DNA from 2 places in the Priestia sp. YIM B13489 genome. Region 2 is predicted to be linked to the other one. Evidence: a T-box and tRNA genes for the amino acid it is inferred to sense, from the RefSeq annotation. Region 2 holds a T-box; the other holds one or more tRNA genes.
The links. A T-box is a leader RNA that pairs with one kind of tRNA and senses whether it is charged. The one in region 2 lies ahead of ileS (isoleucine--tRNA ligase), so its partner is inferred to be a tRNA-Ile.
Positions count from the first base shown of each region.

Region 1 (14,804 bases), 1.0 Mb from region 2:
GTCCATCTATTCTTCCTTCACCAGTAATGACAAGGTCAGCATCTTTAATATAGCTTTCTAGCTGAGTTGCCTCAATGACAATGTCTACACCTGGGTTTAACTCCGCAGATAAAAATGCCAGCAGTCCGCCTCCTAGTCCTCCTGCCGCTCCAGCACCAGGAACACTTTGGATATGAATATTCATTTCTTTTTCAATAACTGCTGCGTAATGAGCTAGATTACGGTCAAGCCGTTTAAGCATATCCGGAGTTGCGCCTTTTTGAGGACCAAATACCGCAGATGCTCCGGTTTCACCCGTTAACGGATTGTCTACGTCGCAAGCCACTTCTACTTTGACTTCAGCAAGCCGAGAATCCAAGTTTGTAAGATCAATAGAAGCTAACTGATCTAGGCTGCCGCCCCCTTCTTTCATTTCTGCTCCGTTAGCATCAAGAAGCTTTGCCCCTAAAGCTTTTGCCATACCAGCTCCTCCATCATTTGTAGCACTTCCTCCGATGCCAATAATGATATGCTTTACTTTTTGATCTAATGCTTTGAGAATGAGCTCACCGGTTCCTCGCGTTGTTGTGATAAGCGGATTGCGTTTATCCACCGGAACATGATGAAGGCCTGAAGCGGCTGCCATTTCAATAACAGCCGTTTTGCCGTCTCCAAGAATTCCATAAAAAGCTTCCACCTCTTTACCTAAAGGTCCCGTTACTTTAGCTTGTATGATTTGTCCGCCCGTCGCGTCCACAAGCGACTGAACGGTTCCTTCTCCTCCGTCTGCCATAGGTACTTTACTAATCTCCGCGTTAGGAAAATGAGTTCTTATTCCTTTTTCAACCGCTTCACAAACGTTCAGAGCTGTTAAGCTTTCTTTAAATGAATCCGGTGCAATCACAATTTTCATGCGTAAACACTCCTTTTAGTTTTTAGCCATATAGCTTTAATACACCAAATATCAGCGTGGATACAATTGCCATAATGAGTCCAATAAGCGATTCGTAAGGGATTAATTTTAAACGTTCTTTTATTTTCATATTTACACTTCCGCCCGTTGCGTGGAAAAAGCTTCCGTGCGGGAGGTGATCAAGTACGGTCGCCCCAGCATGAACCATAGCAGCTCCGGCTAAAGCAGAAACGCCTAGCTCTAAAATCGTCGATCCAAAAACTTGGCTTGCGACTGCTGTTCCTGCCGTTGTCGAAGCGGTTGCCGCTGACATAAAAATACCTGAAACCGGAGCTAAAACATAAGCGGGCAATCCAATGGCAGACAAGCCTTGAATAATAACGTCTTTTAGCTGGGAGTTAGCAATAATACCTGCTAATGTCCCCGTTCCAAGTAGCATAATGGCTACACCTGACATTTTTCCTAATCCAGAAATAGCATATGTATTAAGCTGTTTTCCTTTTTTCATCACAATAGCACCAACAATCCCTCCTGCAGGAAGCGCAACCATTGGATCAATATTAAGGTCAAAAAGCGGTCGCAGTGCCAGCAGCACGATGGTAACAATGGGTGCTATAATGGCTGTTAAAAACAGCGGCAAGCTGCTTGCATCCACTGTATCTATTTCTTCAGCTTGAACCATTGTTCCTTTTTTCATTAATCGTTTGGCTACTAGATAAGTGACCGCTACGCCAAATACAGCGGGAATAATTCCCGCAGCCATCACGGATGTAAGCGGAATATTAAATGCATCCGAAGCAGCAATAGCGTTAGGATTAGGAGACATTAAATTTCCTGCCTTTCCTCCTCCAATCATTGCTAATAAAATAGCAGGCTTTGACATACCCGTACGTTTAGCAATGGCTAAAGCAATAGGCGCCACTGTGATCACAGCCACATCAACAAACACACCTACTGTCGTAAGAATGAGTGTGGCTAGCGCTAGAGCTAAAAGCGCTTTTGTTTCCCCTAGTTTTTTTACAATGGTTTCTGCTATAACCGCTGCAGCACCCGATTCTATTAATACCCCGGCCAATATACCAGCTGCAAGAATCCGCAGCACTGCGGGAATGATGCCTTGTGCCCCTTCAATCATTAAATTAACGGTATCAGCAATATTAACTCCGCCAATTAAAGCTCCGGCTATCATTCCGTATGCGGGAGCCACTTTCTTTAAGATTAATATAATAGCAATTACTAATGCACAGATCGCGCCTAACGCGCTTACTTGAACGTCCATAAAGCCATCCCCTTTCTTATTTCTCCTGTCCCTAATGTTAATTGTAAGCGTTATCTTATATTCTTTCATTAGTCACTTCAACAGAAAAAGACCTCACTATCGCAAGATCTTTTATGCACATGCACAGTTATGAAATTTTAGATAGCAGTAGCGCTACATATAGTTCAAGAAGGTCTTTGACTTTTCTTGGATCTTTTCCCGTAATGCTTTGGATTTTATCTAGACGGTAGCTTAGCGTATTTCGATGTATAAAAAGCTTTTTAGCTGCCGTGCTTCCTTCGCCATTTTCTTCTATGTAGACCGTTAACGTTTCGATAAGTTCTTTTTTCTTATCGTATTCCTTCAGCTTTTCATAGTGATGCAACAGTTCATGATTTTCTTGAAAACCGGCGCTTTGACGTAACAGCACGGGAATTTGATAATCCGAATAGCAGTAGAAAACAGCTTCTGGGTGAAGCTTAGAACCGACGGCAAGCGTATCTTTTGCCTGCTGATAAGATACATGAAGGCCTTTAAGGTCAGCTTGAACAGATCCTGCCGCTAACTTACACACCATACCAGACGCCCGAAGCTGTTTTTCCAGCTGTTCCGCATAGCTGCTAGCGCTGCCTGCTTCTGTAGATTTTAATATGACCACTCCGTCTGGAAGCATAGCGTATAGGTCATTGTTAGCTATGTATTTCTTTACAAGCTTCATAACTTCATGGCGATTGTCCGCTGTAACAATCAGTGCCACTCGTGGAAGGTATAAATTAATATCAAAGCGGTTCGCTCGGTCAAAAAATAAAGAGTCAAACGGCTCTTCTTGCTGAAGAAGCTGATGAACCACCTCTTCTTTTAATCGCTCATCCCATTGAATTTCCTCTATTAAAATCATTTCTTGAAAAATCATTTCAGCCGCCATGCGCACGAGTTCTCCGTAATTACGAATCTGTTCTGGCAGTCCTGTTAATCCCACGACTCCAACAATTTCTCCGTTAAAGAAAATAGGGAAATTCACGCCCGGTTTGGCCCCGCGCAGCGAGTCAGCCTGCTGTTGAGTAATTTCGTAGGAACTGCCGCTTTTTAATACCATCAACGCTCCTTCGTGGATTTGATTCATTCGCTTTTTGTCACCCGAACCAATAATGACTCCTTTTTCGTTCATCACGTTAATGTTGCAATCAATAATCTCCATCGTTCTACACACAATTTTCTGAGCTAATTCTTTTGTTACGTATCTCAACATTTCCTCATCCTTTGCCTCTGTGAAGTAAAGCTCAATTTTTTCGTGACAGCTAATTTGTATTCAATGAAAAATTTGCGATACTTCATTATAATATACGTAGAAGCAAAACCACATCTTTGAAACCGCCAACAAAACAGTGCCTATAGGAGGATAAAAGAATGACTGTGTCAAAACTAGTTTTTACCCCTCTTAGCTATACAGGATGGGGATCACTTCAGCAACTGCTTCCGGAAGTAAAAAAATATCACCCCGCTCATATTTTAATTGTCACAGATCCCGTGTTAAAAGACATTGGACTTGTGGATAAAGTGAGTTCTCCCCTCATTAAAAATGGATACGAAGTAGATGTATATGCAGATACGGCACCAGAACCGCCTTTAGCACTCGGTGAAAAACTCGTATCCTACGCAAAAAGCCGAAAATTTGATTTAGTCATTGGGGTTGGCGGCGGCAGCGCGTTAGATTTAGCAAAACTTACGGCCGTTTTAGCCGTTCACGACGGCGCTGTAGAAGAATACTTGAACTTAACTGGTACAAAACAAATTTCAAAAAAAGGTCTTCCTAAAATTTTAATTCCTACAACTTCCGGCACGGGCTCAGAAGTAACGAATATTTCTGTATTATCTCTTGAAAGCACCAAGGACGTTGTGACCCACGACTATTTGCTTGCAGACGCTGCGATTGTAGATCCTGAGCTTACGCTAAGCGTGCCTTCTAAAGTAACGGCGGCTACAGGGGTTGATGCATTAACTCATGCCGTTGAAGCTTATGTATCAGTAAATGCAAATCCAGCAACCGATGCCTTAGCACTAAAGGCTATACGCATGATTAGCTCTTCTTTGCGAACAGCTGTAGAAAATGGCAAAGATAAAGAAGCGCGAACTCAGATGAGCTACGGAAGCTATTTAGCGGGCCTTGCTTTTTTTAACGCTGGTGTTGCTGGTGTTCATGCGCTTGCTTATCCGTTAGGTGGACAGTTTCATATTTCACACGGTGAATCAAACGCCGTATTGCTTCCATATGTGATGGGTTACATACGCAGCAGCTGTGTGGAAAAGATGCGAGATATTTTTGAAGCACTGGGCGGAAACGCTAACTCTTTATCAACAGAAGAAGCTTCTTATCAGTGTGTAAAACAGCTGCAGTCACTTGTCGAAGACGTAGGCATTCCTCAAACCCTTCGCGGATTTGATATTCCAGAAAGTGCCCTTCAAAAGCTGACAGAAGATGGCGTCCAGCAAAAACGAATTCTCGCTCGCAGTCCTTTGCCTCTTCTTGAAAAAGACATCCGAGCTATTTACCAATCGGCGTATGATGGTGCTATAGTAGAACCTGTGCACTAAAAAACTCCCCCTTGTGTAAGGGGGAGTTCTATTTATGCTGCTTTAGCCGTTGTACCAAAACGATTCTCTTTTGGATCGCTAGGCTGGCAGAATAAAATAATCAGCCAAATACTTCCGATTAATGGAACTAATGTAATGAGCTGCCACCATCCGCTTTTTCCCGTATCGTGGAGCCTTCTTGCTCCTACCGCTAACGAAGGGACTGCAATCAATAGCGAGTAGATTACCGGCAAAAAAAGAGGCTTATCAATAAAGAACTGAATGAAAGAAAGAATAAATGAAATAACAAAGTTGACCAATACAAACATCCAGTATTCAGTTCGGCTTGCTCTGCCAGAAAACGTCCCGTAATTTTTCAACACTTTTATGTACCACTTCATATGCAACAACCTCCTTTTTTAGTATAAAATTGTAAATTTATGGTTTATATATCCTTTTTATTCAAAAAACAAACCGTTAAACGAACAAATAACGACATTTTTTATGCAAAAGAAAAAACTTCTTTCAAAAAAAGAAGTTTTCGTAATGTATTATGCTTTTCTATTTAATCAAATCATTTCGGTCTTCCATACTTGGCGGTTCTTCAAGCCATCCGTTTTTAGCCATGATTTTTCCCCCGTCTTGCCCGTATGTTAAAATGTCTTTGGCGGTACTGACAAGAGTAAGAGGAAGATCTCCACGTAAACTAAACGCAGTGCCTAAAGCGTTGCTTCCTAGCCCGAAACTGCAGAATAAACTCACGCAGTACATCATTAGTTTATCTGAAAAGGGTGCTACTTTTGACTCGGTCGCCTTCGCTCCCCACGTCGCAGGCGTCTGAATATCGCTTTCCAAAAGAATTTTACTATAATCACTTACAATTTTTTTAGCCAGCTCTTTTCCTTTTACAAAGTACTTCTTCACTTCAGGCTCACTTGCTACTTGAGCGAACCCTGTGATCATTTGCATGCCAAAAATGTTGCTTTCAATTGCGTAATAAATATGTGCTACCTCTACAGTATTTAATGCCCGTTTACTCGAAAATAAATGGTTTCCATTCATGTAATCTGTGCCTTCAGCAAACTTCGCTTTTTTAGGTACGGAAACAGCTGGAGGCCTTGGAAGCACGTTTTTATCCTGAAGATAATCTACACATTTGTCATAGCCACTTTGCGTGAAAGCGGTAAGTTCTTTATATAGAGAGATTATGTCTTTTCTGTAGGACATGGTTAAATGAAGCGTATGTAGCCCCATACTAATTTCTTTTAAAAGGCGAAGAAACATAATATCAAACATCTTATCATAGAGCTTAGGAACGCCTATATTTACATCTTTTTCTGTATATCCTACTGGTATGGAAGCCCCTTCATTCTGTAAAATTGTTTTGATATCTTCAATGTAGTTCACCACTTGCCTATGCGTATCTTGCATAATTTCCTTTGCCCCGTCATCTTCTGCCTGTGCAATAAAATATTCCAAAATTCTTTGGGTCATTGTTTTTTGCTGATAGGTCATCCAAAGAGTAGCAATTTCACTTGAACTTAACGGTATTTCTTGACTCATGCACTAAACCTCCTGCTAGGGATACATACGTAAATCTTCATTTATTCAAGAGTGGGTATCTGTAATGAAGACTTTATTCTAGACCTTAACATTCGCCCCCGCAGTCAGATACACAACTCTGTCTCTTCCTCAATTAATTCTGCTTCATTTACTATGCACAAATTAGAAGAATTCTATGTATTTACCCTCGCTTTTAAATGGCGGAAACAAAAAAAGCCCCCTCTCATTAAAGGCGCTTTTTCAAAGAAAACGTTTTTATTCCATCGTATCAGAAATTCTTTTGTAGCTTCCGCATTTTTTTAGATATTGAATAATATCTTGATCTTTTACACGCTGAATAGCTGATCCGAACAGTTCTGCTGCTACCTGCATGCGTTCATGTTTATGTTCAATGGTCATAATATATCGAAGCGCATCCACAACCGGTGCATTGTGACGTGTACGACGAGTTATGTACTCGTGAATGGCTTCATTTAACCCTTCCGATTCCGCTTGTTGAAACTCAGGTTTTCTTACTACTTGACTATATACCACTTTTTGACACTCCTTCTCCTCATTTTTAATCATTTTTATCTTTCTTTTATTTCCATTTCCCTAACAAAAAGGAAACAAAACATGCAATGTTAACTTTTTTTAGAGTTTTCTAGCAGATGCATTTAAAAGAACATAGGTTTGATCCTTATAAGGAAACTATGATATATTTTTTGTCTACACAGACTATACACAGTAAGGAATGAGGTATTTAGATATGAATAAAGCTGAATTTATTGATGCTACAAAGGCTCCAGCCTTTAAGCCAGGAAAAGAATTTAAAGAAGCTGTTAAATAAAGAATCTAATGCTGGGTATAAAGTAAAACAAGCAGGCTCTTAATAAGTAAGAATCTGCTTGTTCTGTTCTATATAAAGACTATTTCAGTAAGTTATTTTATTTTTTCTAAAAAGATACATATCTAACAGCATATTAACAAGCAATCGATTAAGCTACTACATTTATTTTAATATACAGTTGAGCTAGATAGAATATCTTTATGAAAACGTACTGTTTCAGAACTATAAGTAGTCATATTTAGTACACTTTTTATAGAATATGAGATGAGGATACCCCCATCTTCCATTGTACTCACCCAATAAGGATGAAAGGGTATTAAAAAATAAAATCGCTTATCAAGTTTTTCTAAAACAAATGGTTCGGTAACATTTTTAGTTTCTAAATTACCAACAGAGACATCAATTTTATCACCTATTCTCATTCCACCATAACCCTCTATACAAATTTCAATAAATCCAGTTTCTTGAAGTAATTCTAATTCAGCTTCTCCGACGTAATCATATCTTTCTAGTATGTTCGTTCCATTTTTAATTGATTGACGTACGAAATCCCCGTCATAATAAAAAACAAATGGCAATTCTAAATCTTTTAAGTCAATAAGATTTTGTATGGTGATAGTACCAACTCCTTTATACCAACTCGTTGATTATTATAACATTATTGGCTATTCCAACGTTTTATCTCATATTCTTGATATGTGCTTCCCTTTTAAATGTAGTCTACATGGGGATCAAAGCAAACTTATTTAGAATTAGCATTGTGAATCCCATTCAAAGCATAGCCAAACTACATACTCGAATGCAGCTACTCTGTCTTGGACTGTATTTTATCTTCCACTTTTTCTTTTAAATCAGAGGTAGGCATGAAGAAAGAGACATTTTACAATAAGGTAAAAGTATACGAGGCAAGGAAGTAAAGTTTTCTTCATTTCCTAATTTTATTGGACGTCCTGACAAAATAAGTGACTCAACAGTTTGTTCATAATCAAGCTTATAGCTTCAATAAAATCACAGTTTTTTTAAAATACGTTGATTAAAAAAACACCCTGAGAGGATGTTTAATAGTTAGCTTGTAAAGCTTCACTCTTTTTCTTTAGTTTTTGACTTTCTTCTTCTAACTCAATAATTTTATTTTGGAGCTCTGTATTATCAAAGTCTTGCTCTAACTCTTCAGATAGCTTTATTCGCTGTTTATGAATTTCAATTCGTTGTTTAGCAATCGCTTCTACTTCTTTGTTTAATTGTAATTGTTCATATGGATTCATATAAATTCCTCCCTTACTTTCACTTTCAACACAAGAAGACAGATTCCTTTAAAATAAAGTCCAGTGAGTGTTCCCTATAAACATGCTAATGGCCCCAAACGCACTAGCAATAAAACTAAAATTCCATACAGTCCGCATCCAAACTGCTAAAGAACCATATGTCTTTTTAAAGGCTACTTCACGCATAAAGATGAGATAAAGAACTGTAAACCCATATACACCAAATGCTACCCATTGAAAAGTTTCTTGAATTTGTGGAACTATTAGAACAACTGCTACTAAAGCTACGGTGAAAATGAGGTTCACAATCATAAAGAAGCTGACGAAACGCATCCACTTAAATCCCTTTTCGTCTAGTTCCGCAGCACCTTGGTTTTTTCGCTTTAATTCCTCCATTATTCATTACCCCTAGTATTCAGTTTCATCCATTATAGCACGTTATCCTAGTGTTATTCTTAAAGTACTAGTATCGTTATGTTCAAATTTAAGAGATTAGACTCAAAAATTTTAAAGTTTTCACATTAGAATTTTATACAGCCTCAATCAAAATCTGTAGTTATCTAACATAAATAAAAGAGCAGTTTGCAAATGCAAACTGCTCTTTCGATGACCCGTACGGGATTCGAACCCGTGTTACCGCCGTGAAAGGGCGGTGTCTTAACCACTTGACCAACGGGCCATGATTGTTTTTTAAGTTTAACTTAACTGTTTGTTATACTGGTGGGCCTAAGTGGACTCGAACCACCGACCTCACGCTTATCAGGCGTGCGCTCTAACCAGCTGAGCTATAGGCCCATATATATGATAGAGAGAATTCTCTCAAAACTGAACGAAATGAAACGTACGTCTTATAAAAATCCTTAGAAAGGAGGTGATCCAGCCGCACCTTCCGATACGGCTACCTTGTTACGACTTCACCCCAATCATCTGTCCCACCTTAGGCGGCTAGCTCCTTACGGTTACTCCACCGACTTCGGGTGTTACAAACTCTCGTGGTGTGACGGGCGGTGTGTACAAGGCCCGGGAACGTATTCACCGCGGCATGCTGATCCGCGATTACTAGCGATTCCAGCTTCATGTAGGCGAGTTGCAGCCTACAATCCGAACTGAGAATGGTTTTATGGGATTGGCTTGACCTCGCGGTCTTGCAGCCCTTTGTACCATCCATTGTAGCACGTGTGTAGCCCAGGTCATAAGGGGCATGATGATTTGACGTCATCCCCACCTTCCTCCGGTTTGTCACCGGCAGTCACCTTAGAGTGCCCAACTAAATGCTGGCAACTAAGATCAAGGGTTGCGCTCGTTGCGGGACTTCCCAACATCTCACGACACGAGCTGACGACAACCATGCACCACCTGTCACTCTGTCCCCCGAAGGGGAACGCTCTATCTCTAGAGTTGTCAGAGGATGTCAAGACCTGGTAAGGTTCTTCGCGTTGCTTCGAATTAAACCACATGCTCCACCGCTTGTGCGGGCCCCCGTCAATTCCTTTGAGTTTCAGTCTTGCGACCGTACTCCCCAGGCGGAGTGCTTAATGCGTTAGCTGCAGCACTAAAGGGCGGAAACCCTCTAACACTTAGCACTCATCGTTTACGGCGTGGACTACCAGGGTATCTAATCCTGTTTGCTCCCCACGCTTTCGCGCCTCAGCGTCAGTTACAGACCAAAAAGCCGCCTTCGCCACTGGTGTTCCTCCACATCTCTACGCATTTCACCGCTACACGTGGAATTCCGCTTTTCTCTTCTGCACTCAAGTTCCCCAGTTTCCAATGACCCTCCACGGTTGAGCCGTGGGCTTTCACATCAGACTTAAGAAACCGCCTGCGCGCGCTTTACGCCCAATAATTCCGGATAACGCTTGCCACCTACGTATTACCGCGGCTGCTGGCACGTAGTTAGCCGTGGCTTTCTGGTTAGGTACCGTCAAGGTACAAGCAGTTACTCTTGTACTTGTTCTTCCCTAACAACAGAGTTTTACGACCCGAAAGCCTTCATCACTCACGCGGCGTTGCTCCGTCAGACTTTCGTCCATTGCGGAAGATTCCCTACTGCTGCCTCCCGTAGGAGTCTGGGCCGTGTCTCAGTCCCAGTGTGGCCGATCACCCTCTCAGGTCGGCTATGCATCGTGGCCTTGGTGAGCCGTTACCTCACCAACTAGCTAATGCACCGCGGGCCCATCTGTAAGTGATAGCCGAAACCATCTTTCAATCATCTCCCATGAAGGAGAAGATCCTATCCGGTATTAGCTTCGGTTTCCCGAAGTTATCCCAGTCTTACAGGCAGGTTGCCCACGTGTTACTCACCCGTCCGCCGCTAACGTCATAGAAGCAAGCTTCTAATCAGTTCGCTCGACTTGCATGTATTAGGCACGCCGCCAGCGTTCATCCTGAGCCAGGATCAAACTCTCCGAAGAAATGTTTGCTTGCTCAATTTAAAAATAAAATTTAACGTTGACGTTTGTCGCTTTGTTCAGTTTTCAAAGTTCAACCGTCGCTCTTAAGCGACTTTACTATCTTATCAAGTTATCAACGTAATGTCAACAACTTTTTTATTTCTTTTTGTTGTTCTCGCTTGTCTGCGTTAGCAACAGATATAAATATACCAAATCAATTTCATAAAAACAAGAGGTAAATTAAAAGTTTAAATTTTCTAATATTATTAACTAAAAAAAGATGGCCGTAGCCATCTCTTTTTTTAGCGTTGACGCATATGTGGGAATAATAGTACATCACGGATTGACGGTGCATTTGTTAGTAACATAACAAGGCGGTCAATACCGATTCCTAGACCACCTGTAGGTGGCATACCATATTCTAATGCCTCAATGAAGTCATCATCCATCTCATGTGCTTCATCGTTTCCTTGTTCTTTCTCTTTCAACTGAGCTTCAAAGCGCTCACGTTGGTCAATTGGATCATTTAGCTCTGTAAATGCGTTCGCGTGTTCACGCGCAACGATAAACAGCTCAAAACGGTCAGTAAAACGCGGATCTTCCGCATTTTTCTTAGCCAATGGAGAGATTTCTACAGGATGTCCGTAAATGAACGTTGGTTGAATTAACTGCTCTTCTACTTTTTGTTCAAAGAATTCATTTACAATATGTCCATATTGCATATGTTCAGTGATTTCTACCCCGTGTTCTTTCGCTAAAGCACGAGCTTCTTCAACAGATGTTTCTCCCCAGAAGTCTACGCCCGTATATTGTTTAATAGCATCGACCATATGAAGTCTTGTCCACTCTGGAGTTAAATCTACCTCTTGATCGCCATACTGAATCTTTGTTGTGCCAAGTACTTCTTGCGCAATGTGTGCAATTAAGTTCTCTGTTAAAGCCATGATATCTTTGTAGTCCGCATACGCTTCGTACAATTCGATCATTGTAAATTCAGGATTGTGACGTGTAGATACACCTTCATTACGGAATACACGGCCAATTTCGTATACTTTTTCTAATCCACCTACGATTAAACGTTTTAAATGAAGTTCAATCGCAATACGCATATAAAGTTCCATATCAAGCGCATTGTGGTGTGTCACAAACGGACGAGCTGCTGCTCCACCTGCGATTGAATGCATCATCGGTGTTTCAACTTCTAAATATCCATGATTATCTAAGTAACGGCGCATCGATTGAATAATGCGGCTTCTTGAGATAAATGTTTGTTTACTTTCTGGGTTTGTAATTAAATCTAAGTAACGTTGACGGTAGCGCTGTTCAATATCTTTTAAACCATGATATTTATCTGGAAGTGGACGAAGCGCTTTTGTTAGTAACGTAAAATCTTTTACTTTAATAGAAAGTTCGCCAACTTTTGTTTTGAATAAAACACCTTCAACCCCTACCAAGTCACCGATATCTACGCTGCTGAAGATTTCGTACTGTTCTTCGCCAATTGCATCTTTACGTACATAAAGCTGAATTTGTCCTGTTAAATCTTGAACGTGAGCGAAACCTGCTTTTCCTTTTCCACGCTTTGTCATAATACGACCAGCTAGTGACACAGGCACTTCATTTTCTTCTAACTGTTCTTTTGTTAACTCGTCATACTCACTAATTAATTGCTGTGATGTATGTGTACGTTCAAAACGTTGACCAAACGGATCAATACCTTGATCTCGTAGGTTGCTCATTTTTTCGCGACGAACGAGAAATTGATCATTTAATTCTTCATGACTCATCGTTTACTCATCTCCATCGTATAATTAAGTTTTCCGAAACAGAAAAAAGGCCAGCATGTTTACTGGCAACTACTACGTTTCTTTAAAATTATTATAGGTTCAGTCGTTTCTCTATGTCAAATCGCTTTATTCTTGCTTCGCTTCTCTTTTTCTTCGATTTCTCTAACAAGCTACCGAATAAACCCAAAACCTGCGAACCCAAATCTCAAAGTTTTCACTATGAACTCTACTTTACGCCAATATAAAAATGAATCAACTAATAAGATTCATTTTCACTTATGTAAATCATTACGATTATTTTCGAACATATCTAGTATACCCGTTGTTTGCTCTCGAAATAATTTTACATCTTTTAAATCTGATAAACGTGTTGTGATGGTTTCAACTTTTTCTTCTGCTACAGGGAGAATAAGAGATGGAGCTAGTTCGTTTAGAGGAACCATCACAAACGCTCGTTCAAACATTCGGGGATGAGGGACGCTCAGTCTATCCGTGTGAATGATTTCATTACTATAAAGTAAGATATCTAAATCAAGGGTTCTAGGTCCCCATACAATCTCTCTTTTTCGGCCTGCCGTTTGTTCAATGGCTTGCAAACAATCTAAAAGGTGCTCTGACGAATACGTTGTTTGTATTTTTACTACCATGTTTAAAAAGCTTGCTTGATTCGTATACCCGACAGGGGCCGTTTCATAAACAGATGAAACAGCCACTACCTTAATCTCAGAGTGTTTCATCAAGCCAGTAACTCCTGACTTCAAATGTTCCATTCGATTTCCAATATTTGATCCTAATGCAATATATGCTTCTGTTGTCATTCAACGGCTCCTTTTAATTTCAATAGCTACCGATTGATAATAACCGGGAATTGGCGGATCGGGTTTATATACCTTTACTGTACAAGCCTGCACGAGTTCGTAATTAGCAAGCAATTCAGATGCAATCGTTTCAGCCACCGTTTCAACTAACTTGAACGTGCGCTTCTCTACAACTTCCTGGCATGTTTGGTATAAATCTGCATAGCTCACCGAGTATTCTAAATTGTCCGTAGTACCAGCTTGCTTTAAATCCAGTTCCACAGCTAAATCCACGTGAAAACGCTGCCCTAATTTATTTTCTTCTGGAAATACGCCATGATAGCCATAGAAACGCATATCATTTACATGAATTTTATCCATCTTTAGTCTCTCCTTTCGCTTTTATACATGTAGCTCGTGTCGACTCATTAGCGACATTGTGTAAGAGCGATACTCTTTTTGCAACTGAGCTGTCAGCGTATGGTCTCCTACTGAAAACTGCTTATCCTTTATACTTCGAAGAGGTACGATTTCTTGAATGGAATTTGTAACGAAAGCTTCATCACCCTCCAAGAGCTGTTCCACCGTAAATAAGCCTTCTACAACCTCTATGTTTTTCTTTTGTAAAAGCGTAAAGATAAACTGTCTCGTAATTCCATTTAAGATACCTGTTTCAAGAGACGGCGTATATACACAATCATCTTTTACAAAAAATAAATTGGACACAATACCTTCGGCTAAGAACCCTTCTTTTGTTAAAAAGATACCCTCTTTATTTAAGTCCGAACCAACTTCTCGCTTAGCTAGTACATTATTTAAATAATGATGAGATTTTAATCTCATGGTTCCTTCAGGCGTATTTCGTTTCGTCTCAAGAATAAGCCCCTCTTTTACAAGGGGGCTCGATGGATGAGGCATTGATTTCATATATACGATTGTAGATGGCTTGTCGTATTCTTCCACTTGCAAGCCAATTCCGCCATTTCCTGCTGAGACATTTAATCGAACATACGCATTTCTCTCATTGTTTTTCATTAACAAACTATTAATGATTTCCAACACGTCCTGTGTAGAGTAGTCCCATACAATATTTAATTCACGTAAGCTGCTATGCAGGCGATCCAGATGGTCTTCCACTAAAAATGGATGACCTTCATACACTCGTAACGTTTCAAACAGCCCTAGGCCATACATATATCCGTGATCAAACGGAGAAATAGTGGCTTCAGACGCAGACTTTACTTCGCCATTTACGTATATATACATATCATTACACTCGCTTTTTTTCGTAAGTTTCAATAAAATTCTTCAGCATTTCTTTACCGTAAGAAGTCATGATAGATTCAGGATGGAACTGTACTCCTTCAATAGGTAATGATTTATGGCGAATCGCCATAATTTCATCTTCTGCTGTCCACGCTGAAATCTCAAAGCAATCCGGCAGTGAAC
Region 1 covers NZ_JBHZOQ010000053.1:1,760,914-1,775,717, reverse strand. Annotated here, with positions in the region: gene ACFX4W_RS14910 (glycerate kinase) at 1-892, opposite strand, end outside; gene ACFX4W_RS14905 (GntP family permease) at 915-2,171, opposite strand; gene ACFX4W_RS14900 (sugar diacid recognition domain-containing protein) at 2,299-3,399, opposite strand; gene ACFX4W_RS14895 (iron-containing alcohol dehydrogenase) at 3,558-4,742, shown strand; gene ACFX4W_RS14890 (DUF805 domain-containing protein) at 4,775-5,122, opposite strand; gene ACFX4W_RS14885 (DUF3231 family protein) at 5,283-6,284, opposite strand; gene ACFX4W_RS14880 (hypothetical protein) at 6,540-6,818, opposite strand; gene ACFX4W_RS14875 (hypothetical protein) at 7,281-7,691, opposite strand; gene ACFX4W_RS14870 (hypothetical protein) at 8,172-8,378, opposite strand; gene ACFX4W_RS14865 (hypothetical protein) at 8,427-8,774, opposite strand; tRNA gene ACFX4W_RS14860 (tRNA-Glu) at 8,986-9,057, opposite strand; tRNA gene ACFX4W_RS14855 (tRNA-Ile) at 9,097-9,173, opposite strand; rRNA gene ACFX4W_RS14850 (16S ribosomal RNA) at 9,243-10,792, opposite strand; gene lysS (lysine--tRNA ligase) at 11,074-12,558, opposite strand; gene folK (2-amino-4-hydroxy-6-hydroxymethyldihydropteridine diphosphokinase) at 12,831-13,376, opposite strand; gene folB (dihydroneopterin aldolase) at 13,377-13,736, opposite strand; gene pabC (aminodeoxychorismate lyase) at 13,758-14,621, opposite strand; gene pabA (aminodeoxychorismate/anthranilate synthase component II) at 14,626-14,804, opposite strand, start outside.
Region 1: it encodes a tRNA-Ile, which carries the amino acid that the T-box ahead of ileS (isoleucine--tRNA ligase) is inferred to sense. The anticodon was not compared.

Region 2 (14,804 bases):
CGATAACCGCGTCATTACACAAGTAAACGAAGTAGTTGGCCAAAATGGATATCAAGAAGTAAGCCCTGGACAATACGCGCTTAATTTAAAAAAAGTCAATAAGCTGCTGATTCAAAACGCAGGCGTATTGCCGGAACGAATTTTAACATCGTCGTATTGTACAAGCTGTGAAGATGACCTGTTCTTCTCACATCGCCGCGACCAAGGGAAAACAGGACGCATGTTTAACTTCATAGGCTTTAAGGAGGAGTAATTACATAGTGACAGCTAGCGTAAGTGAAAATCTAGAAGCAGTTCAACAAACAATTGCTGAAGCGTGTAAAAAAGTTAATCGAAATCGAGAAGATGTAGAGCTGATTGCTGTAACAAAATACGTTTCCACAAAACGAGCAGCAGAAGCAGTGGATGCAGGCATTTTACATCTTGGAGAAAACAGGGATGAAGGTCTTCTAGAAAAGTATGAATCAATCGGTGAGAAAGCGACCTGGCATTTTATCGGAAGCTTACAAACAAGAAAAGTAAAAAATGTGATTGATAAAGTTGACTATATTCATTCACTAGACCGAGTATCTTTAGCAAAAGAAATTGATAAACGCTCAGGGCATCGTATAAAATGTTTTGTACAAGTTAATGTTGCCGAAGAACAATCCAAGCATGGCCTTGCTGTAGAAGACGTAATTCCATTTATTAAATCCCTTGAAGAATTTACAAATATTCAAGTGGTCGGATTGATGACCATGGCTCCTCACACAGATGACGAGTCTACGCTTCGCAGCTGTTTTCAAGGTCTAAAAAAATTGCAGAGTCGCATACAAGAACTAAACTTGCCATATGCACCGTGTACAGAGCTATCAATGGGAATGTCAAACGATTATGCAATTGCAATTGAAGAAGGAGCAACATTCATTCGACTAGGAACCACGTTAGTTGGGAATGAACGTTAAGGAGGTGTAATTCAAGATGAGTATGAAAAATCGCTTTAGAAGTTTTTTTGCTCTTGATGACGATACTGAATATGTAGAAGAACATTACGAACAAGAAGAGTCGGTAGAAGAGCCCGTACAGCAGTCGAGACCAGCAGCGAAAGCTAGTCAGCAGCCGAATCAGCAGCAAAATGTGATTAGCTTGCAAAGCGTTCAAAAATCATCAAAAATGATGCTTTGCGAACCTCGCGTCTATGCCGAAGCACAAGAAATTACGGATCATTTAAAAAATCGTAAAGTCGTAGTTGTGAATTTACAGCGCATTCAACGAGATCAAGCAGTGAGAATTGTCGACTTTTTAAGTGGTACAGTTTATGCTTTAGGCGGGGACATTCAAAAAATTGGAACCGACATCTTTTTATGTACACCTGATAATGTAGACGTAAGCGGAAGCATTTCAGATATGATGGGGGAACACGATACAACAAACGTAAAGAGGTGGTAGTTTTTGGACATCGTTTTTGGGATTCTTGGAAAATTAATTGGGCTTTACTCATGGGCACTGATTATTTACATTTTGATGTCTTGGGTACCCGATGTAAGGGCGTCTAAGTTTGGTCAGCTGCTTGGCAGTATTTGTGAGCCTTACTTAGAGCCTTTTCGTAAAATCATTCCGCCTATTGGCATGATTGATATTTCACCTCTTGTTGCAATCTTTTTATTGCGATTTGCTGAAAGAGGCGTGTATTCACTTAATAATGTGGTAGGTTTTATTTAAAAAAGGAATCGCTGGATTCCTTTTTTACATACCAATAGTAGGAGTAATAATATGTCTATTTATGAACATTTTAGGCAAGAAGAACATGGATTTATTGACCAGGTTCTTCAGTGGAAAGAAGATGTCCTACATCAATACAGCCCAAAATTAACGGACTTTTTAGATCCAAGAGAGCAGCAGATTGTGACAGCTATTGTCGGGACTGAAGGAGAGGTTCAAGTTTCATTTGATGGTGGACAACCGTTTGCTGAACGCAAGCGCGCGCTGCTATATCCGGATTACTATGTACCTCAAAGCGAAGATTTTCAGTTGCATATGTACGAGCTAAATTATCCTAAAAAGTTTGTGACAATTGAACATCCTCAAGTTCTTGGTTCGGCGATGTCCTTAGGACTGCGCCGTTCAAAATTTGGAGATATTTTGGTCGCGGGAGACGATATTCAGCTTGTAGCTGCAGAGGAAATTTCTTCTTATATTGAGATGAATTTAACATCAATTGGAAAAGCCAAAGTTTCACTTTCTTCTATTCAAAGAGAGCAGCTGCATGTGGTAAAAGAAGAGCTGATTGAACACGTTTATACAGTTTCTTCAATGAGGCTTGATGTTTTGCTGTCGACCATTCACAATTTATCAAGACAAAAAGTCCAGCCGTTTATTGCAAATGGAGCGGTAAAAGTAAATTTTAAAGTCATTGAACAGCCTTCTTTTGAATGTCATGAAGGTGATATTTTGTCGCTTCGTGGTCACGGCAGAAGTCGTATCGTTTCACTTGAAGGAAAAACTAAAAAAGAAAAATGGCGAATTGTTGTAGGAAAGCAGAAATAAAGAAATCTACTAGCAGGAAATTTTAAAAATATGTCGAATAAACCATTACTAATGATGTAATGAGACAACACGGAGGTGGCCTAGATGCCTTTAACCCCTTTGGATATTCATAACAAAGAGTTTAATCGCGGGTTTCGCGGATATGATGAAGATGAAGTAAATGAGTTTCTTGACCAAGTAATTAAAGACTATGAGCTAGTCATGCGTGATAAAAAGGAGTTAGAAGGAAGAGTATCTGAATTAACAGATCGTCTTGGACATTTTACTAACATCGAAGAAACATTAAATAAATCAATTTTAATTGCTCAAGAAGCAGCGGAAGATGTGAAGCGAAACGCTGAAAAAGAAGCGAAGCTCATTATAAAAGAAGCAGAAAAAAATGCGGACCGTATTATTAATGAAGCATTGTCTAAGTCTCGTAAAATTGCGATGGACATTGAGGAGACGAAAAAGCAGTCTAAAGTATTTAGAACTCGTTTCAAAATGTTAATCGAAGCACAGCTTGAAATGTTAAACAGCGACGACTGGGATCAGTTGATGGATTATGAGATGCCAGCGCTAGAAGAAAAAATTGACTAGTCAAGACATCATCTTGACTTCTCACGTTTTGTTGTCATATAATTTGGTAACAGATGAAATTTCATATCAAACAGTACGGAGACAGGGACAGTAGCTTTTTTAGTTTGTCAAAGCGAATCGAGGATGGTGTGAGCTCGATAACAAACAAAAAAGTGAAAATCACCCTAGAGTACCATTGCTGAACTGATGATAGTAAGCAGTGGCGGTTTATTCACGTTACGAATGCAAAGAGGATTTGCGTGCAGCAAATCTACTAGGGTGGTACCGCGGGAGGCCTTCTCGTCCCTTTTTGGGATGAGGAGGTCTTTTTGTTATGGTACAAAAAGATATGAAATTTACGTTTTTTTTTGGAGGGTAAAACATGGAATATAAAGATACATTATTGATGCCAAAAACTGAATTTCCAATGCGTGGAAATTTACCGAACCGCGAGCCTAAAATGCAAGAACAGTGGGCTGAAATGAATATTTATGAAAAAGTACAAAAACGTACGGAAGGCCGTCCGCTATTTGTCCTGCATGATGGACCTCCATATGCGAATGGCGATATTCACATGGGACATGCATTAAATAAAATTTTAAAAGATTTTATCGTTCGCTATAAGTCGATGTCAGGCTTCTGTGCACCTTATGTACCAGGCTGGGATACACACGGTTTGCCAATTGAAACAGCTTTAACAAAAAATAAAAAAGTAAACCGCAAAGAAATGACGGTAGCTGAGTTCCGTAAGCTTTGCGAACAGTATGCTTGGGAACAAGTAAACGGCCAACGTGAGCAGTTCAAGCGTTTAGGTGTACGCGGAGATTGGGATAATCCATATGTAACGCTTCAGCCCCAGTACGAAGCGCAGCAAATCAAAGTGTTTGGTGACATGGCGAAAAAAGGCTACATCTACAAAGGGTTAAAACCAGTGTACTGGTCCCCTTCAAGTGAATCTGCTTTAGCAGAAGCGGAAATTGAGTACTATGACAAACGTTCAGCTTCTATTTACGTAGCATTTAACGTAAAAGATGGTAAAGGTGTGCTTGAACAAGATGAAAAATTCATCATTTGGACGACAACACCATGGACAATGCCAGCTAACCAAGGGATTGCTGTCAATCCTGAGCTTCAGTACAGCGTAGTTGAAGTAGATGGAGCAAAATATGTAGTGGCAACTGAACTGATTGAAACAGTTGCTAAAGAAATTGAATGGGCTGACTATAAGACGCTTCGTACGGTAAAAGGTTCAGAACTTGAGCGTGTAGTAGCTGAGCATCCAATCTACAAGCGTGATTCATTAGTTGTTCTTGGCGATCACGTAACAACGGATGCTGGTACTGGGTGTGTTCATACAGCACCGGGACACGGGGAAGACGACTTTATCGTTGGTCAAAAATACGGTTTGGAAGTTCTTTGTCCAGTCGACAGTAAGGGTCATATGACGAATGAAGCACCAGGATTTGAAGGGTTATTCTATGATAAAGCGAATAAGCCGATTACAGACAAACTAGAAGAAGAAGGCGCGCTGTTAAAATTAAGTTTCATTACCCACTCATACCCACATGACTGGCGTACAAAGAAACCAACAATTTTCCGTGCAACGGCACAGTGGTTTGCGTCTATTAAAGATTTCCGTGAAGATTTATTAAAAGCAGTAGAAAAAACAAAATGGGTGCCTACTTGGGGTGAAACGCGACTTTATAACATGGTGCGTGACCGCGGAGACTGGTGTATTTCTCGTCAACGTGCATGGGGCGTTCCGATTCCGGTATTTTATGCTGAAAATGATGAGCCAATCATTACGGATGAAACAATTGAACACGTATCAAATCTATTTAGAGAACATGGATCAAACGTATGGTTTGAGCGTGAAGCAAAAGACTTGCTTCCGGAAGGCTTTACTCATGAAGGAAGCCCAAATGGCCGCTTCACAAAAGAAACAGACATCATGGACGTATGGTTTGACTCTGGTTCTTCACATCAAGCTGTTCTTGAAGAACGTGAAGACTTACAGCGTCCGGCTGATTTGTATTTAGAAGGTTCTGACCAATACCGCGGCTGGTTTAATTCAAGTCTTTCTACAAGCGTAGCTGTAACGGGTGAAGCACCTTATAAAGGGGTACTTAGCCACGGATTTGCTTTAGACGGTGAAGGTCGCAAAATGAGTAAGTCATTAGGAAACGTTGTAATTCCAGAAAAAGTAATGAAACAACTAGGTGCAGATATTTTACGTTTATGGGTAGCTTCTGTAGATTACCAAGCTGATGTTCGTGTATCTGATAACATTTTAAAACAAGTAGCAGAAGTATATCGTAAAATCCGCAACACGTTCCGTTTCTTACTAGGAAACTTAGAGGACTTTAATCCAACAACTGATGCTGTAGCTGTTGAAGACCTTCGTGAAGTAGACCGCTACATGCTTGTGAAGCTGAACAAATTAATTGATAAAGTGAAAAAATCTTATGATTCATATGAATTCTCAAGCATTTATCACGCAGTGCATAATTTCTGTACAATTGATATGAGTTCATTCTACTTAGACTTTGCAAAAGATGTATTGTACATCGAAGCAGAAAATAATGTAGAGCGCCGCAGCATTCAAACGGTCCTTTATGAAACGTTATTATCGTTAACGAAATTAGTGTCTCCAATTCTTTCTCATACAGCAGACGAAGTATGGGTTCACATTCCAAATGTAACGGAAGAAAGCGTGCAGCTAGTTGATATGCCAGAGGTTCAAGAAATCGAAGGAGCAGATCAATTAGTAGAGAAATGGGATGCATTCATGGAGCTTCGTGATGAAGTATTAAAAGCGCTAGAACAGGCTCGTAATGAAAAAGTAATCGGTAAGTCTTTAGAAGCAAAATTAACGCTGTATCCAACAGCAGATACGAAAGAACTGTTAGCATCTATTTCTGAAAATGTAGGTCAACTCTTCATCGTTTCAGATCTTGAGGTAGCAGAAGGTGAAGCACCTGCTGAAGCACAAAAATTCAGCTATGCTTCAATTGTTGTAAGTAAAGCAGAAGGTGAGAAGTGTGAGCGCTGCTGGGTTGTATCACCAACAGTTGGCGAAGATCAAGATCACCCGACTTTATGTACACGCTGTGCGGATGTTGTAAAAAATCACTACGTTCAGCAGTAATTAACAAAAACACGTCCTTTTTGGGCGTGTTTTTTGCTGTACGAAATTCCCAAATACAATGGTATAAAGCATTTAAAGCCTTAGGAAAAACTTGTGTTGTAGATTCGATGGAAAACTCGGTAAACCTAACATCATTAATACTTCATCTTATCAGCACAGGAGGCGTTTGAATGTATGAAAATTATCTTTCCATTGGACAGGAATTAGCTCTTATTAAAGAAGAATTACAAGATCGCCTATTGAGATATGCTACAGAACAATCTGGTTATATAGATGAAAAGGAACGTTACGTAATAGAAATGATTAAAGCCGATTTAAAAGATGTAGAACACGCGTTAGCAAAGCTTGACGTTGGTGCGTTCGGAATTGATGAACTAACTGGCGAAGTGATGTCTATTCATAAATTAAAAGTAATGCCGACGGCCCGCACAAATGAAGATTTATTTGTTTTATGGTGAGAAGCGAGAAAAAAAATGAATTATGTGCTAAAATGCTTTAGTATGGATTCGTTTGATTTTATTGCGGGAGGAAAACGTTTGTGTTTTATTATCTTATCGCTTTAGCTGTTATACTTATTGATCAGGTAACAAAATGGATGATTGTAAAAGAAATGTATTATGGACAAAGCATCACCGTAATTGAAAACTTTCTTTACATTACCTCTCATCGTAACAGAGGAGCCGCGTGGGGGATTTTACAAGGACAGATGTGGTTCTTTTATCTCATTACGGTGGTTGTGGTAGTCGGTTTAATAATTTATATTCAAAAGCTCAAAAAACAAGATAAATGGTTCGGTATTGCGCTAGCATTAATGTTAGGCGGCGCCATTGGAAACTTTATTGATCGAGTGGTCCGTAAAGAAGTAGTTGATTTCGTAAATACATACATCTTTACGTATGATTTTCCGATTTTTAACGTAGCTGATTCGGCACTTGTCGTCGGAGTAATCATCATGTTTATTATGACGCTGTTTGAAGGGAAAATGAAGAAGGAGCACAAAGAATGAATGTAATTGAAACAGTTATAAATGAAGAACAAGCGGGAGAACGTATTGATAAAGTACTTTCGACTGTAAATGCAGAATGGTCACGTTCACAAGTGCAGCAATGGATTAAAGAAGGTCACGCAAAAGTGAACGATAAAACCGTTAAAGGAAACTATAAATGTAAAACAGGAGACGCTATTATTATCGAAGTGCCGGAATTAGAAGAGCTTGATGTGGTAGCGGAAGAAATGGATTTAGATATTTATTATGAAGATCAAGATGTGCTTGTTGTAAATAAACCTCGCGGCATGGTTGTACATCCAGCTCCTGGTCATCATAGCGGCACGCTTGTAAACGGCCTAATGGCTCACTGTAAAGATTTATCGGGTATTAACGGCGTTATGCGCCCTGGTATCGTTCATCGAATTGATAAAGATACATCCGGTTTACTTATGGTTGCAAAAAATGATTTAGCTCATGAATCACTAGTTAGTCAGCTTGTAGCTAAAACAGTAACGCGTCGTTATAAAGCTATCGTTCACGGAGTAATTGCGCACGATCACGGTACAATTGATGCGCCAATCGGCCGAGATAAGCAAGATCGTCAAAGCATGACGGTAACTGATGAAAACAGTCGTGATGCAGTGACACACTTTACTGTATTGCAGCGTTTTAAAGATTTTTCACTAGTCGAATGTAAGCTAGAAACGGGGCGAACACACCAAATTCGCGTTCATATGAAGTATATTGGCTTTCCGCTTGCCGGGGATCCGAAGTACGGACCGAAAAAAACGCTTCCGATTGACGGACAAGCGCTTCATGCAGGTGTATTAGGCTTTATTCACCCTCGTACAAATGAATATATGGAATTTGAAGCACCGGCTCCAAAAGAGTTTAATGAGATGCTAGAGCTTATTGAAAAAAGAAGTTGACAACTGCCATAAGTGATGGCATACTTGTATTAACTTAATAAGAACCTTTAAGAACAGTCCAGAGAGGCTGAGAAGGAAACGGTGCAGAAAAGGCATATTTATAGCCTTTTTGAAGAAATATGTCTAAAACCAAATCCTCTTGCCTCAAGGCAAGAGGATTTTTTTATGTCAACAACTTGAGGTGAAAAACAGTGAACGTAAAAGCTACCGTACTTGACGAACAGGCTATTCGCCGCGCTTTAACTCGAATTGCACATGAGATTATTGAAAAGAATAAAGGAATCGAAAATTGTGTGCTAGTGGGGATTAAAACGCGAGGTATTTATATCGCAAAACGTTTAGCAGAACGAATTGCACAAATTGAAGGAAATACATTGCCAGTCGGAGAACTAGACATCACGCTTTACCGAGATGATTTATCGAAAGTGACAAGCAATGATGAGCCTCTTGTAAAAGGATCAGATATTCCGACAGATATTGCAAATAAGAACGTCATCTTAGTAGACGATGTGTTATATACGGGCCGTACGGTTCGAGCAGCACTTGATGCACTGATTGATATCGGCCGACCTGAACTCATTCAGCTGGCTGTCTTAGTGGATAGAGGGCACCGCGAGCTGCCGATTCGAGCAGACTACGTTGGCAAAAACGTACCGACAGCTAAAAGTGAAAAAATTGCGGTGCATTTAATGGAAGTAGACGAAAAAGACCACGTGTCTATTTACGAAAAATAAATTATATACCCTTTTAAATGGTAGTCCCGTGAGGCTGCAAAAGGGGGGTCACTATACAAGGAAAACTATACTGCGGTATAGCGTCTTCCTTGTATGCTGAAAACCTCTTTGCCTCTGCGTAAAGAGGTTTTTTAATAGTGATAGGAGGAAAAACATATGAGTCAACAACGAGATTTTGTACTTGATATACATGATAAACCAAAAGCAATAAATTGGTTAACATTGAGTCTGCAGCATTTGTTTGCAATGTTTGGGTCGACGGTGTTAGTGCCGTTCCTAGTTGGGTTCAGCCCGGCAATTGCTTTGATTTCAAGCGGGGTAGGAACGCTTGCTTTCCTGCTCATTACAAGAGGTCAAATTCCTTCTTATCTTGGTTCATCGTTCGCGTTCATCACGCCAATCATTTTCGCCAAAGCTTCGTTTGGACCTGAAGAAACGATGGTTGGTTGTTTCTTAGCCGGACTTGTTTATGGAATTGTTGCTTTGATTATAAAAGGAACAGGAATCAATTGGATTATGAAGCTGCTTCCTCCGGTTGTAGTAGGACCAGTTATTATGGTTATAGGCTTAGGACTGGCTAATACAGCAGTAGGCATGGCTATGAACGATGCAAAAGGAAATTACAGCTTAACTTACCTGATGGTTGCGCTTGTGACACTAGCGATAACAGTTGCGTGCTCAATCTTCTTTAAAAACATTATCAGCCTGATTCCGGTACTGATGGGAATTATCGGCGGATACATCTTCGCTTATACACAAGGATTGGTAGACTTTTCAAAGGTAGTGAAAGCAGAGTGGATTGAAGTACCTCACTTCTACGTGCCGTTCGTCACATACACGCCGTCCATTTCATTAGGGATTGTGCTTATCATGGTACCTGTAGCAGTCGTAACACTCTCAGAACATATCGGACACATTCTCGTCTTAAATAAGATTGTGGATCGAAACTATATTGAAAAGCCAGGGCTGCACAGATCGATTTTAGGAGACGGAGTAGCAACTATGCTTGCTGCGCTGATCGGCGGACCGCCAAATACAACATACGGTGAGAACATCGGAGTGTTAGCCATCACAAAGGTGCTTAGCGTATTTGTGATAGCAGGAGCAGCAGTCTTCGCGATTTTGTTCGGGTTTGTCGGAAAAATCAACGCTCTTATTTCAAGTATACCAACGCCGGTCATGGGCGGGATTTCGATTCTCTTATTCGGAATCATTGCTTCATCGGGCTTGCGAATGATGGTGGATGCAAAGGTAGACCTTGGATCAAAACGAAACTTAATGATTGCTTCGATTATCTTAGTATTAGGAATCGGAGGAGCACACTTAGATATCTCAGAACATGTAAAGATTGATAGCATGGCACTGTCTGCTATCATGGGAGTTCTGCTGAATCTAGTTCTGCCGAAAGAGAAGATAAAAGAAGCAGAAAACGTTCAAGAAACGTCAGCACGAAAAATTTCATAGAACGCCTTTTAATTGAAATCCAGAGAGGTTTCTAAGGGTGTGTGAAAAGCGCGTTATAGACGAAGCTTGTTTTCTTACACCCTTTCTAAGTTAGAAAGGGTGTTTTTTATAAAGAAATGCGAGGAAAGCAAAAATGGAGGGAATCGATATGAAACATTTAGTGACAGTCTCAACACTAGAAACAAATGAAATTCTAGAGATTTTAGACAGCGCTGAAAACTATCGAACGAATAAACAAGGATGGAAACCGGAAGAGAAAATGTTTGTTGCCAACTTATTTTTTGAAGCGAGCACGCGTACTCGATGCAGCTTTGAAATGGCAGAACAGCAGCTAGGATTAACAACAATTCCGTTTGAAGTAACAACTTCAAGCGTCCAAAAAGGAGAAACGCTTTATGACACGATTGAAACATTAGCTTCAATCGGCGTTCAATCAGTTGTTATTCGCCACCCGCAAGATCGTTATTATGAAGCACTGCAGGAAAAAGTATCGATTCCCATCATTAATGCAGGAGACGGATGCGGTCAGCATCCAACTCAATGTCTGCTTGATCTACTGACGATTCGCCAAGAGTTCGGCTCGTTTAAAGGATTAAAAGTCGCAATAGTCGGAGATTTGCGACATAGCCGCGTAGCGAGATCGAATGCTGAAATACTGACAAAACTAGGGGCGACCGTATATTTTGCGGGACCTGAAGAATGGAAAGATGAAGAGAACAGACACGGTACATATCTTGATATCGATGAAGCAATCGAAACGGTCGATGTTGTGATGCTGCTGCGTATTCAATTTGAAAGGCATGAAGAGAACACTTCAGAGCTTGCACAGAACTACCACAGCCGCTTCGGATTAACCGTTGAACGAGAGCGGAAAATGAAATCACATAGCATTATCCTTCATCCAGCTCCTGTAAACAGAGGAGTCGAAATTGCAGATGAGCTCGTTGAATGTGAACGATCAAGAATTTTTAAACAAATGCAAAATGGCGTGTACATTCGCATGGCAGTATTAGCAAGAGCGCTACAACCAATTGAAAGGGGACTTAATAATGACAACAATTATCAAAAATGCTACATGGTTAAATGAAGGGAAAATTGAACAAGTCGAACTGAAAATTGAAAATGGTGTAATTGCTGAAATAGCTTCACACATCGACGTGGAGAATGAAGAAGTCATTGATGCAGGCGGGAACTTCTTATCACCGGGTTTAATCGATGTCCACGTTCACTTGCGCGAGCCAGGGGGAGAAAAGAAAGAAACGATTGAAACGGGTACTCTAGCAGCGGCAAAGGGCGGTTTTACAGCAATTGCTGCAATGCCAAACACGCGTCCAGTTCCGGATACTGTTGAACAAATGGAGTGGGTAAACAAGCGTATTGAAGAAACAGCACATGTTCGCGTATTGCCATACGCATCGATTACCACTCGCCAATTAGGAAAAGAACTAACGGACTTTGAAGGCTTAAAAGAAGCGGGCGCATTTGCTTTTACAGATGATGGAGTAGGCGTTCAGTCAACAGGAATGATGCTAGAAGCGATGAAGAAAGCCGCTTCATTAAATAAAGCAATCGTTGCACACTGTGAAGATAATGATTTAATCAACAAAGGCTGCGTCCACGACGGAAAATTTGCAAAAGAACATGGACTAAACGGTATTCCTTCTATCTGTGAAGCCGTTCAAATTGCACGAGATGTACTGCTTGCTGAAGCAGCAAACTGTCACTACCATGTGTGTCACGTAAGTACAAAAGAATCCATTCGCGCCATTCGGGATGCAAAAAAAGCAGGCATTCGCGTAACCGCAGAAGTAACGCCTCATCATTTACTGCTAAATGAGGAAGACATCCCTGGGCTTGATTCAAACTTTAAAATGAATCCGCCGCTTCGAGGAAAAGATGATCAACAGGCATTAATTGAAGCTTTATTAGATGGAACGCTTGATTTTATCGCCACTGATCATGCACCGCACACAGCGGACGAAAAAGCAGAAGGCATGGAGCTTGCGCCGTTTGGGATTGTGGGACTTGAAACAGCTTTCCCGCTTCTTTATACAAACTTAGTATTAAAAGAAGTAATGACGCTAGAGCAGCTAGTATCATATTTAACAAACAAGCCTGCTGACACGTTCAACCTTCCCTATGGCACCATCGAAGTAGGGAAAACAGCAGATTTAACTATCATTGATCTTGAAACGGAAAAAGCAATTAATCCAGAAGAATTTGTATCAAAAGGTAAAAATACGCCGTTTGCTAACTGGGTATGCAAAGGTTGGCCGGTAATGACATTAGTAGAAGGTAAACGAGTATGGGAGGATGTTAAAGCATGCAACGTCAACTAATTTTAGAAGATGGAACAGTATTTATCGGAAAAGGATTCGGCAGCGACAAAGAAATGACAGGAGAAGTTGTTTTCAACACGGGAATGACAGGATATCAAGAAATTCTATCTGATCCATCATACTGTGCACAAATTGTGACATTAACATATCCTTTAATCGGAAACTACGGTATTAACCGCGATGACTTTGAGTCGATTGAACCAGCTGTACACGGTTTGATTGTAAAAGAAATTTGTGATGCTCCTTCAAACTTCAGAAGCGAACTATCAGTAGATGAATTTTTAAAACAAAAAGATATTCCAGGATTGGCTGGAATCGACACGAGAAAATTAACGAGAAAAATTCGTCAGCACGGTGCGCTTCGCGGACGCGTGTGCAACATGGAAGTCAATGTAGAAGAAGTGGTAGCACAGCTTCAAAATCATGAACTTCCGACTGATTCAGTTAAAAAAGTATCAACAGTGAAGCCTTATCCAAGCCCAGGCAGAGGTAAAAAAGTGGTACTCGTTGACTTTGGAATGAAACACGGAATTTTACGTGAATTAACAGCTCGTCAATGCGACGTGATTGTGGTTCCTTATAACGTAACTGCGCAAGAAATTCTTCAATTAAATCCAGATGGCATCATGTTGAGCAACGGACCTGGAGACCCAAAAGACGTACCTGAAGCAATCGAGATGATTCAAGGGGTTTTAGGAAAGGTTCCTCTTTTCGGAATTTGTTTAGGACATCAGCTGTTTGCGCTAGCATGCGGAGCAGATACAGAAAAAATGAAATTTGGTCATCGTGGATCCAACCATCCTGTAAAGGATCTAAAAACCAATAAAGTAGCTCTTACATCTCAAAACCACGGCTATACAGTATGTGAGCCATCTCTTGTCAACACGCCATTAGAAGTGACGCACGTTGCGCTTAACGATGGAACAGTTGAAGGAGTAAAGCATAAAGAATATCCGGCATTCACGGTTCAATATCACCCTGAAGCATCACCGGGACCTGAAGATGCAAACGGATTGTTCAACGAATTTATGAATCTTATGAAAAACAATCAGAAAGTAGGTAATTGCTAATGCCAAAACGTCAAGATATTAACACAATTCTCGTAATCGGATCAGGACCAATCGTCATCGGACAGGCGGCAGAGTTTGACTATGCAGGAGCGCAAGCGTGTATTGCGCTAAAAGAAGAAGGATACAAAGTTATTCTTGTGAATTCCAATCCTGCAACAATCATGACAGACTCAGAAATGGCAGATAAAGTATATATTGAACCTCTAACGGTTGAATTTGTAAGCTCAATTATTCGTAAAGAACGCCCTGATGCCCTGCTTCCAACGCTTGGCGGTCAAACGGGATTGAACTTAGCGGTAGAATTACACGAAACAGGTATTTTAGAAGAATTTAATGTAGAAATTCTCGGGACAAAATTATCGGCGATTGAACAAGCTGAAGACCGTGAGCAGTTCCGTTCACTAATGAATGAACTAAATCAGCCTGTCCCAGCAAGTGAAATCATTCATTCGCTAGACGAAGCGTATGCGTTTGTTGAACAAGTAAACTATCCGGTAATCGTGCGTCCTGCTTATACGCTTGGCGGTACGGGAGGCGGAATTTGTAACAACGAGCAAGAGTTGATTGAAATTGTAACAAGTGGATTAAAACACAGTCCTGTAACACAGTGCTTACTTGAGAAAAGCATTGCAGGCTTTAAAGAAATTGAATATGAAGTAATGCGCGATGCAAACGATAATGCGATTGTAGTATGTAATATGGAAAACTTTGATCCGGTCGGTATTCATACGGGAGATTCAATTGTTGTAGCACCAAGCCAAACGCTAAGCGACCGTGAGTATCAGCTGCTTAGAAATGCGTCACTAACAATTATCCGAGCGCTTAAAATCGAAGGCGGATGTAACGTTCAGCTAGCACTAGATCCAGAAAGCTTCCAGTATTACGTAATTGAAGTAAACCCTCGCGTAAGCCGCTCATCGGCTTTAGCATCAAAAGCAACAGGGTATCCAATTGCAAAATTAGCAGCAAAAATTGCGGTAGGCTTAACATTAGATGAAATGATGAACCCGGTAACTGGGAAGACATACGCATGTTTCGAACCGGCACT
Region 2 covers NZ_JBHZOQ010000053.1:760,255-775,058, reverse strand. Annotated here, with positions in the region: gene pgeF (peptidoglycan editing factor PgeF) at 1-253, shown strand, start outside; gene ACFX4W_RS09840 (YggS family pyridoxal phosphate-dependent enzyme) at 261-944, shown strand; gene ACFX4W_RS09835 (cell division protein SepF) at 961-1,428, shown strand; gene ACFX4W_RS09830 (YggT family protein) at 1,432-1,701, shown strand; gene ACFX4W_RS09825 (YlmH family RNA-binding protein) at 1,753-2,526, shown strand; gene ACFX4W_RS09820 (DivIVA domain-containing protein) at 2,611-3,105, shown strand; T-box leader at 3,175-3,395, shown strand; gene ileS (isoleucine--tRNA ligase) at 3,467-6,232, shown strand; gene ACFX4W_RS09810 (conjugal transfer protein TraR) at 6,403-6,690, shown strand; gene lspA (signal peptidase II) at 6,771-7,238, shown strand; gene ACFX4W_RS09800 (RluA family pseudouridine synthase) at 7,235-8,149, shown strand; gene pyrR (bifunctional pyr operon transcriptional regulator/uracil phosphoribosyltransferase PyrR) at 8,341-8,883, shown strand; gene ACFX4W_RS09790 (uracil-xanthine permease family protein) at 9,040-10,347, shown strand; gene ACFX4W_RS09785 (aspartate carbamoyltransferase catalytic subunit) at 10,496-11,434, shown strand; gene ACFX4W_RS09780 (dihydroorotase) at 11,397-12,686, shown strand; gene ACFX4W_RS09775 (carbamoyl phosphate synthase small subunit) at 12,671-13,756, shown strand; gene carB (carbamoyl-phosphate synthase large subunit) at 13,756-14,804, shown strand, end outside.